2 regions of the Halobacillus shinanisalinarum genome follow, and region 2 is predicted to be linked to the other one. Evidence: riboswitches for the same ligand, from Rfam matches in the RefSeq annotation. Region 2 holds a riboswitch; the other holds the start of a gene.
The links. A riboswitch is a leader RNA that binds a small molecule or an ion and turns the genes downstream of it on or off. The one in region 2 is predicted to bind FMN.
Positions count from the first base shown of each region.

Region 1: linked by a shared signal. The riboswitch ahead of MUO14_RS04410 (ECF transporter S component) and the one ahead of ribD (bifunctional diaminohydroxyphosphoribosylaminopyrimidine deaminase/5-amino-6-(5-phosphoribosylamino)uracil reductase RibD) in region 2 are both predicted to bind FMN.

Region 1 is NZ_CP095074.1:824,888-832,729, reverse strand. It holds gene MUO14_RS04425 (thioredoxin family protein) at 1-410, opposite strand, end outside; gene MUO14_RS04420 (M20/M25/M40 family metallo-hydrolase) at 563-1,606, shown strand; partial or broken gene MUO14_RS04415 (FMN-binding glutamate synthase family protein) at 1,739-3,334, shown strand; FMN riboswitch at 3,478-3,627, shown strand; gene MUO14_RS04410 (ECF transporter S component) at 3,787-4,383, shown strand; gene MUO14_RS04405 (TraR/DksA family transcriptional regulator) at 4,886-5,257, opposite strand; gene MUO14_RS04400 (hotdog fold thioesterase) at 5,291-5,677, opposite strand; gene MUO14_RS04395 (1,4-dihydroxy-2-naphthoate polyprenyltransferase) at 5,790-6,737, opposite strand; partial or broken gene MUO14_RS24695 (isochorismate synthase) at 6,965-7,842, shown strand, end outside.
Region 2 is NZ_CP095074.1:1,812,933-1,820,774, forward strand. It holds gene MUO14_RS09025 (aminopeptidase) at 1-19, opposite strand, end outside; gene ribH (6,7-dimethyl-8-ribityllumazine synthase) at 496-966, opposite strand; gene MUO14_RS09035 (bifunctional 3,4-dihydroxy-2-butanone-4-phosphate synthase/GTP cyclohydrolase II) at 1,158-2,351, opposite strand; gene ribE (riboflavin synthase) at 2,368-3,015, opposite strand; gene ribD (bifunctional diaminohydroxyphosphoribosylaminopyrimidine deaminase/5-amino-6-(5-phosphoribosylamino)uracil reductase RibD) at 3,018-4,091, opposite strand; FMN riboswitch at 4,260-4,410, opposite strand; gene MUO14_RS09050 (amidohydrolase family protein) at 4,874-5,365, opposite strand; gene MUO14_RS09055 (hypothetical protein) at 6,169-6,396, opposite strand; gene MUO14_RS09060 (sugar transferase) at 6,773-7,453, opposite strand; gene MUO14_RS09065 (Rossmann-fold NAD(P)-binding domain-containing protein) at 7,383-7,842, opposite strand, start outside.

The sequences.
Region 1 (7,842 bases), 990 kb from region 2:
GCATTGTCGATAAATTCCTGCAACTCCGGTGCCCTGGGTCCCCAATTCAACCACTCCTTTCCCTGGTCGTCAATGATTATAATCTTTGGGATCGAGCGTGCGGACCCATTGGTTAAGTATTGATCCATTAGTCCAAGGTTTTCATCACGATGTAGAAAATGGGTGGCGATACCGCCTGCTTCAGCCAAACGTAAAAATACCGGTAGATTCAACATTGCATCCCCACACCAATCTTCCGTAATGGCGATAGCGCGCAAGTTTTTATTTTGTAATTGTGTAAAAAATGGCTCGTCTTCTGATGGGACTGTGAAGTGTTCATATATTCGAACAAAGCCCTCCTGATGTTGTTCCATAGAATCAACATATTCCTGGGCGGTTATACCTTTGTTAAACCATTCGTTCAAGTTCATTGCATTCCTCTCCTTTTCTACACATACACGTTCATTTTCCCGAACCTTCTTAGAAGTATGCACATTTTTATAAAAAGACTGGACAGTGGTATAATTTTACACAGATACTAGTTAAATTAAATAGGAGGAATCGTACCGTGGACAAAAACCGAATGGATTTTTTATTAGAGTTATTACAAACCCCATCACCCTCAAGTATGGAAATGCAAATACAGAAGCGATGGATGAAGGAAATGGAGTCATATGTAGATGAAATACGAACAGACCACGCCGGAAACCTGATTGCCGTATTGAATCCTGAAGCGGAATGTAAAATACTGCTTGCCGGACACTGTGATGAAATAGCTCTCGTGATCAATCGGATAGATGAGCAAGGTTATCTTCATTTTGACAAAATGGGCGGAATAAATCCAAAAGCCGCGGTTGGCATGAAAGTGACTGTTCTCGGTAATCACAAAACTCTTACAGGTGTGATTGGGGTCAATGCCCAGCATCATGGTGGTTTAAAGGATGATTTTGGTTTAGAAGATCTATTTATTGATTGTGGGGTCAAGTCAAAGGAAGATATAGAAAATCTTGTTCAAATCGGTGATTTGGCCGTTTATAAACGTAATCCGGAAGTACTTATGGATCAATATATTTCTGGAAGAGGTCTTGATAACCGAACAGGTCAATTTATTGTTGGCGAGGTCTTACGAAAACTGTCTCAAAAGGATCTTAAAGTAGGCGTCTATGGTGCCAGCACGGTCAATGAAGAAACAAATATGGGTGGTGCTTATTTCGCAGCAGCCGGAATTGAGCCTAAGATGGCGATTGCTTGTGACGTCACCTTTTCAACAGACTATCCAGGAGTAAATAAAAATAAATATGGTGATATCCGTTTAGGTGGAGGACCTGTCCTTGCTAAAGGGGCGCCGATTAATCGTAAAATTAATCAGCTACTTGAGAAAAGTGCCCAAACGTTAAATATGGATCTCCAGTATGAACTTACTCCTAGAATGACAGGGACAGATGCTGACCGTATGCGCGTGACGGGGCGAGGGGTGCCAGTGAGCCTCGTCTCCCTGCCATTACGTTATATGCATTCACCAGTTGAGACAGTCAGTATAAAAGATATAGAGGAAGAGATTGACTTATTAGTTGAGATGATTACAAACATGACAGGAAATGAAAGCTTAAACCCTTTAGACGAGTAATGAAAAAAGAGCTTTGGCTGAGGCTAGAGCTCTTTTTTATGTGTAATGTTTTCTAGTAAAAACGATTGAAAGGAAAGGAATAGTGGTATTGATAATAAGAAAGCAAGATTTTTTCACATGGAGGGCGAGAGCATGCAGCTGGCTGATTTATTACTAACTTCATTTGCAGCGTTTTTTTTATTCATTATTATTGTGCTATCATTCTTAATTCTAATGATGAGACTCAAGGATCAGAAGCAGCAAGGGCATTCTATTTTAAGAAATTACCCGATTTTTGGGAAGATAAGATATGTCACTGAAAAAATGGGCCCTGACCTTCGACAGTATTTATTTAACGATGATAATGAAGGGAAACCATTTACACGTAACCAAATGGAAGGGACATATATCTCGGCTAAGTATAACAAAAGAATGATTGGATTTGGCTCGGAACGTGACTTTGACTCCCCGGGTTATTACTTAAAAAATGCTTTGTATCCGACACAAAGAGAAGAGATGCTCGTGGATAATAATCATAAAGTACGTACGAAAGTCTACCAAGTAGATAATGAAAGTCTATTTCAACGGAAAGAACATAGAAAGTACCTCGACGCGGACCCTTTTTATTTGGCAGATGAAGAAGCTGTCATCATTGGCGAGCATACTTGTAAGCAGCCATTCAGAGTAAAAGGGTTGATTGGCCAATCAGCTATGAGCTATGGTTCCCTTGGTGAAAAAGCGATAACTGCCCTTTCCACAGGTCTTGGGTTAGCAGGCGGTACATGGATGAATACGGGCGAAGGCGGACTATCCCAGCACCATTTAAAAGGCGGAGTTGATGTGATTTATCAAATTGGACCAGGGCTTTTTGGTGTGCGAACAAAAGACGGTGAATTTTCATGGGAAGAATTCAAACGAAAAAGTGAAATTGAAGAGGTAAAAGCCTTTGAACTGAAGTTGGCCCAAGGTGCTAAAACTAGAGGGGGTCATGTGGACGGTGCCAAAGTAACCCCTGAAATAGCCGAAATTCGAAATGTAGAACCATGGCAGTCGATTGATAGCCCGAATCGGTTTTATCAATTTGATAACAACGAAGAAATGTTCAATTTTATGGGGGAACTTCGTGAAGTGAGCGGTAAACCAGTCGGGATGAAAATGGTTGTCGGAAACATAGAGCAGTTAGAAGAGATGGTTTCACATATGTCAAACAGTGATGGAGGACCAGACTTTATTACCGTAGATGGTGGTGAGTGAGGCACAGGGGCTTCCTATCAGGAACTTGCTGACGCGACGGGGCTGCCTATTAAGTCAGCATTGCCGATCGTCGATGATATGTTGAAGAAGTATAATGTACGCGATCGAGTGAAAATTTTTGCTTCAGGTCAGCTGATCTCGCCTGACAAAATAGCGACGGCTCTTGCCATGGGGGCTGATCTGGTTAATGTTGCAAGAGGGATGATGTTTTCTGTGGGCTGTATCCAGGCAGAAATCTGTCACACAAATAATTGTCCTGTAGGGGTCGCGACGACGAATCCGAATCTTCAAAAGGCGTTAATTGTAGAGGAAAAGTCGTACCGGACATGTAATTATTTATTATCTTTAAGGGATGGATTATATAATTTATCGGCAGCTGTAGGAATTGATTCACCGACCAAATTTGAGAGGAGCCATATTGTATACCGTGATGAGTACGGGCGTCTTCACTCACTTGATGAAATTCTTCCTTCTGCAGAAGTGGTTAAATCTTAAGGATTTAATAGGAGAGTGGGCATGACGAAGAAAAGAGAAACGCTTTATTCGCCTTTTTTCGGAAAAACTGTCCAAAGTCCAATTGAAAACAGTTGCGCTTCCATCAGGAATTATATAAAATAATAGTACAATATCATATCGATTCAAATCTTCGGGGCAGGGTGTAATTCCCGACCGACGGTAAGGAGTGCAGTAAGTATTCTAAGTCCGTGACCCGCGAGGTGTAAAGCCGAGCGGTGGACCTGGTGCGAGTCCGGGACCGACAGTGATAGTCTGGATGGGAGAAGATATAGAGCGAACAGGCAGTTATACTGTCTCAAGTTTCCTATAGACAAAACTACCTAACCCTAATGCCCTTATAGCTTAGGGTTCTTTTATATGGTTGCTTGGCATTCGCTCACCTTCATCTGGGATTCTGAATCGATGCAAAAAGATGAAGGAGGGGATCGATGATGAATCCTTATACAGGTCAATCATCAAAGTTAATCAAGTTAATTATTTTGGCTCTATTTGGAAGTATTTCAATGGTACTGATGCTGCTTAATTTTCCGTTGCCAATGCTTCCTCAATATTTGAAAATTGACTTTAGTGAAATTCCTGCTTTAATTGCTGCTATATTGTTCACGCCTGTTGCAGGAATCATAGTAGAAGGGTTGAAAAACACATTATATCTAATCTACACAGGGGCAGCTGATCCCGTCGGAGTCGTGGCAAACTTCACTGCCGGGGTCCTATTCATCTTGCCCGTGGCAATGTTGTACCATAGATTTAAAAATACAAAAAGCCTGGTTTCAGGGTTAATTACTGGTTCTATTGTAATGGCTGTAGGCATGAGCGTGCTCAACTATTTCCTCGTTTTACCGGCCTATAGCTGGTTTATGGGATGGGAGACAATGTCTGCACAAGTAAAATGGGTTACGATTGTAGCGGCCATCCTGCCATTTAATGCGCTTAAAGGGATTATTGTCGGCGCGCTTTTTGTCCCTTTGTTTATTAAATTAAAACCATGGATCGAACAGAAGAGAATGAATACTTCATCCGCTGCATAATTAGTAGTACCAAAGAAGCTGGCATGTTGCCAGCTTCTTTTTTCTTTTGCCTGTTTTCTAAGAGATTGTTGTTTTTGACACAAAATTATAAACGGCTTCATAACATATGGTTTTGGACATACCCTACGCTTTCTGTGGGCTTGCACTGAGCCTCTTCGATCGCAAAGAATGCTCACTGTGGGGTCTCATCGTCTTCGCTTTCCCGCAGGAGCCTTCGTGTATTTCCTTCGCTGGTATGGCGGTTGATTGAAGCGTAGGGGTCGACTCCTGCGGGAAAAGCAACAGCTGAAGATCCCGCAGGAAGCGGCTTTTGCTTGTGATGAAACAGGGTGAAATTGTTTTAAAGGAACCTATCGCTCATTTGCTAACAGTTGTGTGTATAGGGATCTCTCTTTATGATGACTATTCTTGTATGGCCACTTGTTTTGAAGAGTAAATACACAGCAAAAAATCAAATCCAACCGTAATAACAATAAAAGAGAGCGCGATATTAGCGCTCTCTTTACGGTTTGTCTTCTACTTCATCGACGCGCATTCTAGCTGTAGGCATGACTTTTAATCGTTCTATAGGAATTGGTTCTCCTGATTTCTCGCTTTTTCCATAGCTTCCATCTTTAATGCGATCAAGGGCATCGTTGATCTCTATTAACTTCTCTCGGGACTGCTCGTATAATGTATATTCCTTCTCTTTTTCGAATTGGGATGTCCCAAGGTCACCAGGATGGTCAGCTACACTGGATAGCTCCCCATCTTTCTCATTCGGGTACTCTTTATCTGCCTGCTCATTTTGGAATTTATTTAGTTCTTTTTCTGTTTCACCCTTCATTTCTTCGAGTTGCTTTTTAAATTCGCTCATTTGCTTTTCGCTCAACATTTCCTTCACTCCTATTGTAAATGTAACGTATGGTCAAGGTTTGCGTGGGACAACACCGACTGTGCACCTGGAAATCGAGATCAACTGGTTATCGCTATCCTCAATCCTTATCTCCCATACCATTGTGTTTTTGCCTAGATGGAGAGGTGTGGCTGTGCCGTAAACATAGCCAGAGCGTACGCTTTTCGTATGATTGGCGTTGATTTCAATGCCAAAGACTTGTTGTTGCGTTGGATCAATATTCAAATAGGATCCAATGCTTGCTGCCGATTCTGCTAACGCCACACTGGCACCACCATGCAAAAAACCCATGGGCTGATGTGTACGTTCATCTACGGGCATTTTGAGTGCTACCTTGTCAGGCTGCGTTTCTATGACTTCCATACCCAACGCTTCCATCAGTGTGTTTTTTAAGGACATATCCATTTTCATCATCTTCCTTTTTTAATAGTTCCCTACATTGCTTTTATCAAACATAACAAAAAAGGATGGCACCTGCCATCCTTTCGCTCTAGTCGTGGAGTTATCCTTTTTATAATGTAAAAGGGATAACAAGTTGTAGAATTAACGATACTCCTAATAATAATCCATATAAGGTATTGGTTATTGCTGTTGCTTTCATCGCTGGCATCATTTCAAGTGGTGACTTTTCTCCTGCAAATTCTTGTATGGATTGTATAGCTTTCCTTATGCTAAGCAATGTAATAAGTGACCAGATAGGGAGCATACCAATTGCAATGAAGATCAACGTAAGACCATAGGCAAGAGTATATGAACTCGCTAAAAAGCGGACTGCACCATGATGGCCAAGTAAAATCGCTAATGTTTTACGGCCATTCTCTGCATCTCCAACACGATCGCGAATATTATTAGATAGATTAATGGCGCCAATAAAGATCGCGATTGGAATAGAAATTACGACGACTTCCCATGTCATACTTAACGATTGAATAAAATAACTAATGCCAACAATGATGGTCCCCATGAAAATACCTGCTGTTAATTCTCCTAAAGGGGTGTAGGCAATTGGATAAGGCCCACCAGAGTAGAGGTAGCCAAGGAGCATAGATACAAGACCAATGACAGCGACCCACCAACTGGATGAGGCACAAATATAAACGCCGAGCAATGTTGCAGCAACGAGAAAGCTGATTGCAAGAGTTAACACAGTTCGCGGATGAATGCCGTCTCGAACAATCGTTCCACCTATTCCAACAGAGTTCTCGTTATCTAAGCCTCTGACGAAATCATAATACTCATTAAACATATTTGTTGCTGATTGAATTAAAATAGAGGCAAGAAGCATGGCAGCAAATAACCCTGGATGAATCCCATGATCAATAGCAGCCAGCATTGTGCCCACAAAAACTGGAACGAATGCGGCGGTTAAAGTATGTGGGCGTAACAAGCGCCACCATACTTGAAATCCTTTACGTTCATTCAAGGAAGTTTTTATATTTTGGTTTGAAACAGAACTCATGGGTGTCATCTCCCTTGTTAAAAAACTAGTAATATAATATCAACTTAAGTTTAGGCAAAGAGTCCTCCGGTGTCAATACTTGTAACAAGATGTAGAAAACGAGGGTGATCCCTTGAGTCAATAGAAAAAAGAGAATAAAATAGAAGAGAATCATTAACGTTTGTACAAAGTGTACTAATTATATCCAATTATAATGCAGCGTCCCTTAAAGGGTGGGAGGAATTATAATGCTTCATATAAAAGTACCTCAATTAGAAGAGATCGTTGAGGGTGCAATTAATCAGGCGTCTCTTGAAGGGAAGCCGCAATTAATCAGCATAGTAAATGAAATAGAATATACAAGTTCCTATGATTTTTTAGATCGTGCCAAGGGGGTTGATCAACACCGTTTATTCTGGAAAAGTGCGGGTGAGGATTTTGCCATGGTGGGTGTAGGATCTGCCCATCGTATATTATCGGCGGATTCTCATCGTTTTAGAGAAATAGAGTCTGTTTGGAATGAACTTCGGAAGAAAGCACGCGTATATGACCCTTTTTACGTAAAAGGTACCGGCCTTGTTGCTTTAGGCGGATTTAGTTTTGATGCCAATCAATCCGAGTTAACACCGTGGGAAGCCTTCCCGGACAGCCAAGTGACCATTCCTGCATATTTATTAACGAATAAAGGAATGAAGTCTTACTTATCTACAAACGTGCTTATTTTTGAAGAAGACCACAAACAGCAAATTATTCATCAGATAAATGAACAGCAACATCAACTTTTGCATGGGGAGAGGCAGGAACTTAAGCTCCCAGGCAGGACGAGCTCGGTGGAAATGGAATCCGAAAAATGGAAGCAAAGTATTAAACAGGCAACCAATGACATTAAAAAAGGAAAGCTTGGAAAAGTTGTCCTTGCCCGGGAACTACGGGTGAAGTTTAATGCCCCTGTAGAATTAGCTGCTGTTGTTGAAGAGTTGTGTGAAACTCAATCGAACAGCTATATTTTTGCTTTTGAAAATGGCGGGGATCATTTTATCGGGGCTACACCCGAAAGACTAGTTAAAGTAGAAAAACAAAAGCTTATCTCAACGTGTTTAGCGGGACGGTCCCTCGTGGAAAAGAT
Region 2 (7,842 bases):
TTTTTTTATGTGTAGTCAATTGAATACCTCCAACTATTAAAATGATCTACTACAGGATGTTCAAAAAGTCACCAAATGATAAACGGCGAATTTCTTCGTTGCTCGGTTTTTTCCGGTCCTCACGTAGGAAAGATATACGCTGTGGTCCTCAAAACGTTAGCGCCTCGAACTCCTTGTCTCACATTCGTCAACTTTTTGAACACACACTACTAATTATTATTTCATATTTTTCTAATAAATCCCACTAATTGCGTGGGGGTATATTCCATCGCCCCAAAGCTAGAACTTTTACCTTATCATTCAGTACTTCTTGTGTCTCCCTGATTGGGGGACCCTACCCATATGGTCGATGATTCTGACCGAATCTCTTGCGATTCTATCCAAAATCAAAAGGATTCTACCCTACTCATTTATTATGCTTCCCTAACTGAAAAGTCACCATATCATGTCCAGAAAAAATCGCCAGGAATCTACTTCCTGACGATGGCTGCATTATTATGCTTCAAAGAGGCGATTAAGGTTGGCCATTTCAATAGCACCCGTTGCCGCTTCCCAGCCTTTGTTCCCGGCTTTCGTACCTGCTCGCTCTATGGCTTGCTCGATCGTATCCGTTGTGATGACACCAAATATTACAGGTACACCACTTTGCACGCTAGCCTGCGATACACCCTTGGCTGCCTCTCCACAAACGTAATCAAAATGCGGGGTAGAACCGCGAATGACGGCACCTAATGTGATGACAGCATCATATTTTCCGGAATTCGCCATTTTTCCCGCCACTAACGGAACTTCAAAAGCTCCAGGGACCCATGCTGCTTCTACATCGTCAAGGTTTACACCATGACGTTTTAGTCCATCAAGCGCTCCATCATACAATCGACCTGTAATAAAATCATTAAACCTTCCTACTACGATTCCAATCTTTAATCCGCTTCCTACTAAATTTCCTTCCAATGTTTTTACCATCAAACCACTCCCTCTTTAATCCATTGATTTACTAACTACTATTTATTCTGGACCCTTTGTGTAAAGCTCAATCGCTAATCGTACTTAACGAGAGTAAACTGATTAGATACAAAGTCTGACGGCCGCACCTTCGCTTTTATTTGTTGTCCAGTTCCGAGGGGCAGACCTAAAACACCCTCGAACCCTTGCTTTTAATAATGAAACAAGTGTCCCATTTTTGATTGTTTTGTTTTTAAATAAACCTCATTTTCTCTCCTTGATTCCGTTTGAATCGGAACACGCTCGACGACTTCTAAGCCGTAGCCGCCAAGGCCGGAGATTTTTTTCGGGTTATTTGTTAACAGTTTTAGTTGAGAAATGCCGAGCTCTCTTAAAATTTGTGCGCCTACACCGTAATCACGCAGATCAGGACCAAACCCAAGCTTTTCATTGGCTTCAACGGTATCAAGGCCTTCCTCTTGCAGTTTGTAAGCATATAGTTTATTTAATAGCCCGATTCCTCTACCTTCTTGACGCATATAAAGCAGGACCCCACTGCCGTTTTCTGAAATTTGTCTAAGAGCATTATGAAGCTGTGGACCACAATCGCATCGATAGGACCCAAACACATCACCTGTTAAACATTCGGAATGCACTCGAACGAGCGTGGGTTCTTCTGGATCAATGTCTCCTTTTATTAGAGCGATATGGTCTTTATGATCGATGTCATTCGTGTAAGCAACAGCTCGAAAATCGCCGTACTCTGTGGGCAGCTGAACCTCAACTTCACGTTTAACATGGTCTTCCACTCGGTAACGATATTGAATTAAGTCAGCAATCGTAATCATTGGAATATTAAATTCATCCGCCATTTTTCGAAGATCAGGCACTCTTGCCATCGTCCCATCTTCTTTGATGATTTCGCAAATTACTCCAGCAGGTCTAGAGCCAGAAAGAACCGCTAAGTCAACAGCTGCTTCTGTATGACCTGCCCGGCGAAGCACCCCGCCTTCTTTTGCGACCAACGGAAAAATATGCCCCGGTTTTTGGAAATCATTCGCTCCAGTCAACGGGTTAAGCATTTCTCGGATCGTCAAAGCACGCTCATCTGCGGAAATGCCTGTGGTCGTATCCTTATGATCAATACTTACTGTAAACGCCGTCTTATTAGGGTCTGTGCTATTGTCCACCATTGGATTTAATTCAAGCTGATCCGCTAATTTTTCGGTCACTGGGGCACAAACAAGCCCTTTTCCATGAGTAATCATAAAGTTAATCATCTCAGGTGTCGCATGTTCGGCAAGACCAACCAGATCCCCTTCATTCTCCCGGTTCTCATCATCACAGACGATGACCATTTTCCCCTGCTTTAATTCTGTAATTGCCTGTTCTATTGAATCAAACATCGTCCCACCCTCTTCCTTATGCAAATCCATTTTCACTCAAAAAATCTTTTGTGAGCCTTGACTGAGTGCTTGCTTGATCCTTCCCTAAAAAGTGCGCGACGTACTTTCCAATCATATCGCACTCGATATTCACTACATCACCAGGTTCCTTATTGCCCAGCACAGTATGTTCCATCGTGTGCGGAATAAGTGAAATTGTTACCCGGTTCTCCTCTATCCCAAACACGGTTAAACTCGTTCCATCAACGGTAATCGACCCTTTATATACAAAATAATGAATAAGTTCTTTCGGCAATTCGATCTCATAGTAAACCGCATTTGATTCCCGCCGTTTGGCGACAATCTTACCGGTTCCATCAATGTGTCCTGAGACTAAATGACCGCCAAACCGTCCGCCAGCCGCCATGGCACGCTCAAGGTTCACCAGACTGCCCTGCTTTAGCTCATGCAAGTTTGTTGCACGAAATGTTTCAGGCATAACGTCAAATTCCACACTTTGGTCACTATAACTTGTGACAGTAAGACAAACGCCGTTAATCGAAATACTGTCACCCAATTGTACATCGGACAAAATTTCCTTCGCTCCAATACTTAACTCAAGCGCTTCTGTTTTGCTCTTGATACTTTTAATTGTGCCCATTTCCTCAACGATTCCCGTGAACATCTTCACTCCTCCTTTTTAACCGAAACGATTTTAATATCTTCACCAAGCTGCTCTGTCGAAATAAATTGAAAAGCGCCAACGTCTTTTAAACTACTTATTCCATCTCCAGCTACAGGCGTGAGCGCTTGTTTGCCGCCAATTAATTTCGGTGCGATGTACGTAATCGTTTCGTCCACTTTACCTGCTCGGACAAACGCGTCTGCCATCGTTCCGCCGCCTTCGATCAACAGCGATGTCAGTTTCCGTTCACCTAGGAAATTTAGAACAGCTTCCACTTCTACTCTTTTACTTTCCAATCGAATGATCTCCACATGCGGAAAACGTAGAAAGTCTTCGAGCTCATCATCATAAACACCTTTTCCGGTGAAAATCCAAGTTGGGGCCTCAGAATTTTGAATTAACCGAGAAGAGAGCGGAGTTCGCAAGTGGGTATCTAACACAATCCGAATAGGGTTCTTGCCCTCCCCTTCTATGCGAGTCGTTAGCTTAGGATTATCCATAAGAACTGTATTAATGCCCACTAAAATAGCAGTTGAACGATGTCTATAAGTATGACCATCCATCCTTGCCACCTCTCCAGTAATCCACTGGCTCTCCCCTGTGGAAGTAGCAATTTTACCATCCAAACTCATCGCTGATTTCAGCCGTACATATGGCTGCTTTGTTTTAATAAAATGGAAAAAGGCACGGTTCAGTTGATCGGCTTCCCTTTTCAGAACTTCCGACTTAACCTCAATTCCAGCCTGTTCCATCATTTGTATCCCCCGCCCGCTCACCTTAGGATTAGGGTCATGGGAAGCAATAATCACACGCTTAACCCTCGCATCAATGATCGCTTGTGCACATGGAGGCGTTTGTCCGAAATGGCTGCACGGCTCAAGCGTCACATATATTTCAGCTTCCTGAGCTTTTCTTCCTGCCATCCTCAAAGCATGAACTTCAGCATGTGGTTCGCCAGCCTTTACGTGAACACCGACACCAACCACTTGATTATCTTTCACAACAATTGCTGCGACAGAAGGATTGGGATTCGTCTGGCCTACTGTTTCCTTTGCCATTTGAACCGCCATCGCCATATACCTTTGATCACGTTCCACATCATTCACCTCACGTACACTTGGATTTATAATCTTTGAATAAAAATAGCCCTGAAGAAGTTATACTTCTTCAGGGCCTGTCAATTGAAAATTAGGTATAGCGAATAGAAGGTACAAGAACAGAATCTTCGCACCTCAATTACGCTTTCGCTCCTTCTCCCATCCAGACTTTCACTGTCGGCTTTGGAATATGCACCAAATCAGGAGGAAGAGTTGTTACACTTCTTCCCCGTCGCGGGCTTTGAACGAATTGTCCATCACCGCCGGCCGGGATTTTCACCCTGCCCCGAAGGATTGTTTATTCAGTTGTCTTATAATAAATATAAACGAAACCTGATCAAATCGCAATTAGTTAGCACTATTTATGATATGATTCGGTTCTTTCCGGATTAATTTTGATCGTTGTTGACGAGTTTGGTCAACAATTCGTCAACAACTAGAGAGACAATTTACACTCGATTTAGAAAATCGTTTTGATAATTTTCCATACCTTATATACGTCTTTATTTAAGTGATTTCAAGAAATCTTTCTTCAGCTTTTACGATCTTGAAAACCACCATGCATCATTGAAACTCATATCATGGCCTTTCAGGTAATGTATGTTGTTTATTCCATGGCAATTCTTGTCTTGAATCCATCTTTTGTCTCATCATCCATAAACTATAGTCTGCTGAAACCTTAATAAAGGATCTTAAAACCCAATTACAAAAAGAAATCAAGTCGTTACAGATCAACCTCCTCCAGAATGTGGTATTTTACATCAATTGTTCCTATCATAAACTATTTCTCCACCAATTATGGTCTTTATTATTTTAATATCTTTAATATCCACTGGTTGTGCCTTCCAAGGGTTTTTATCTACAATTATAAAATCCGCTATTTTATTCTCTTCAATTGAACCATTGAAATCTTCAGTTGAGTTTAATTGTGCTCCGTAGATTGTCATCGATTTTAATGCTTCTTCTACAGAAATCCTTTGTTCTTCACCTAAAATTTCTTCATCCTTCGTAATTCTGTTCACCGCTGTCCAGATAGAGAAAAAGGGTGAAATAGGTGTTATTGGACAATCAGAATGTAGTGTAAACAAAATATCATGATTAATTACACTAGCAAGGGGGTTTAAATTTTTTGCACTTTCTGGTCCAAGGAAGATATCCCTGTGAGGATCACCCCAGTAATACACATGGTTTATAAATAGTGATGTGGTGATATTATATTCACTCATTCTTTCTAGATCTTGTTCTCTGTGTATTTGGCAAGCGCCTTTATAATGCCATAAACACCTACGTGTATTCTATTTGACGCTTACAAATAAAAAAGCCAAAATAAGCAATAAAATACCCTATGTACCAACTCATAGTAAATCCTCCTAAAAATTAAAGAACATTCAATTTTTTATATTATCCTCAACAGATTATATCACAAATTGTCAGAAAATGATTAATTGTATAATTAATTTGAGATTGTTGTCTAATTATGTTGATTACATCTCGTTTATTATAAATCTGTCACATAAACAAACAAAGATAATATCAAAAAGAGGGCTCAACAATTGGGGGAAGGGGAATCAAACGCAGGTTCCTTAGATGTTATTTTAGGATTTTTAAAAAGTGCTTTATATATGGGGTAAATTACTTTAATTATGCTAATTGAAAAATTACTTGTTCCATGTAAATTTGAAGATGCTTTGGTACCTTTGGAAAAATAAGCTTTTATCTGCGGGCGGCTTTAACCACAGGGCAAATAAGTAACGAAACTTTCATGCATCAATAATTTAAGCTATTAGAATGTCAATACAAGACAATTTCATTATGATTTTTATTCTAGTATTCAACCGGACTGAGATAACCTTATGTCTCGTATTCGATGTGATTTTACCAGAGGACATAATCAAATAAGGCCGATTCGTTTTTAGCTTAAGTCCCGAATGGTTGTCCTCTATTTATTTGCCTTTAATATGTATCGGCTACGGCTTTATCATAAGGATAACCTTTTAAGCTAGAGAAAGATCTATTTCGAAGTTTTGTAGTCAATCACTTGTTTTTTATTTCCCTTCTACGGACTGTATGAAAGTTTCAATGAGTAGTTTGCATTTATTGAAGCGAAGGCTTGTTGAACCAGCTCTACAACCTTGTTTGGACCGGAACCCATAGCCGATAATTCTTCTATTATACAAGTCCACAATTGTACAGATAAAATGCCACTTTGAGAGCTTACCCGTATATAGGTCAAGCCACTGACAGCTACTATGGGATCCTTCTCCTTGGCGAATCGACGCTTCAACGTATTCGCCTGTTTGGACTCCTTACACATACTTTTTGGCTGGCTAACTAGCGATGCATTCCTTGGGTACAAGCCGACGACGTGAAACTTGCCCCCCTCTTTATGTAGTTCATATTTTATTTTTCGAGTTCTATAGTTCTTTCAACTTTCATGAAAACCTCTACATTCATAGAAGTAATCTCATCTTCGAGTATTTTATTTAGCTTCATAGTAATCACGTACATTCTGGAAGTTGTAGGACTGCTTTAAGCTATCATTTTCCATGTTCAACCTTTAAGTAGCTTCGTTAATTCCTTTTGTTTCGACGTAATGTTTAGTGAACTCGGTACCCCAAGACTTTGGCTCATCATGCCTCAGACAATTATTAATATGAAATTCAAACTGATCCTTTCCCCGCTACAACTTGAACCGCCGTTTTTAAAATTACCTTTAAATCCAACCACAGGTTAAAATTATTAACGTAATACAAATCACACCTAATTTTTTCACCATGATTCATATTACTTCTACCATTGGTCTGCGCCCACCCAGTAATACCAGGTTTAACAGTTAATCTCATTTTTTGTTCTGTACTATAGCACCTAGTAATCTCAATTATTTCTGGCCTGGGGCCAATTAAGCTCATCTCACCTTTTAACACATTGATGAACTGTGGCAATTCATCTAAGCTGTACTTTCTAATGAAGTGCCCCATCTTTGTTATATTGGGATTTGCTTCTGAAGCCGTTTTAAACACAAAGTTATCTGGAACGCCTGTAGTCCAATTGTATTTACTAGAACTCGATTTATCCTTAGACCTAGGCGTAGACCTAACCCTCATTGAGCGAAATTTATACATACTAAATGCATTATCGTACAAACCACTTCGTTTCTGTTTAAAAAAGACCGGACGTCCATCTTCACAAATAATTAGTAGTGCAATAACTACAAATATTGGAGAAAATATAATTAAAGCTATAGTACTTCCAATAATATCAACTATTCTTTTAATACTCTCCTGAAACGGCTTGTTTAATTTTGTGAATGGATCCTCTGTTTGTTTCAGTGAGTTCCTCATCTGATTTAACCCCTCCGCTACCGTCTGCTATGCCAATCACCTGATTTGGATGTTTTAAATTATCTACAATTACAGTTCCTTCAGTCGCAATATAACCTCCAGATACGACTGCAATATCTTTAATAAAAGTCTGCCCAAAAACTTCTTTGAAAAAAGTTTGAGTATACTCATGGGCCCATAATATTTGATAAGGAAAAGCTATTCTAGTGTCAAGCCTTGTAATATTAATGTTCATTAATAACAAACGTTGGATAAAGTCACTACTAAAATTATTTATTCCGCCATCAATGATAAATGTTTCCTTCCCAATTACAGGAAATAACAACTCATCCCTCGTAAATTGGCCTGATATAAATGATATAACTGCCTCCACTTTTTCACTAAGTTGA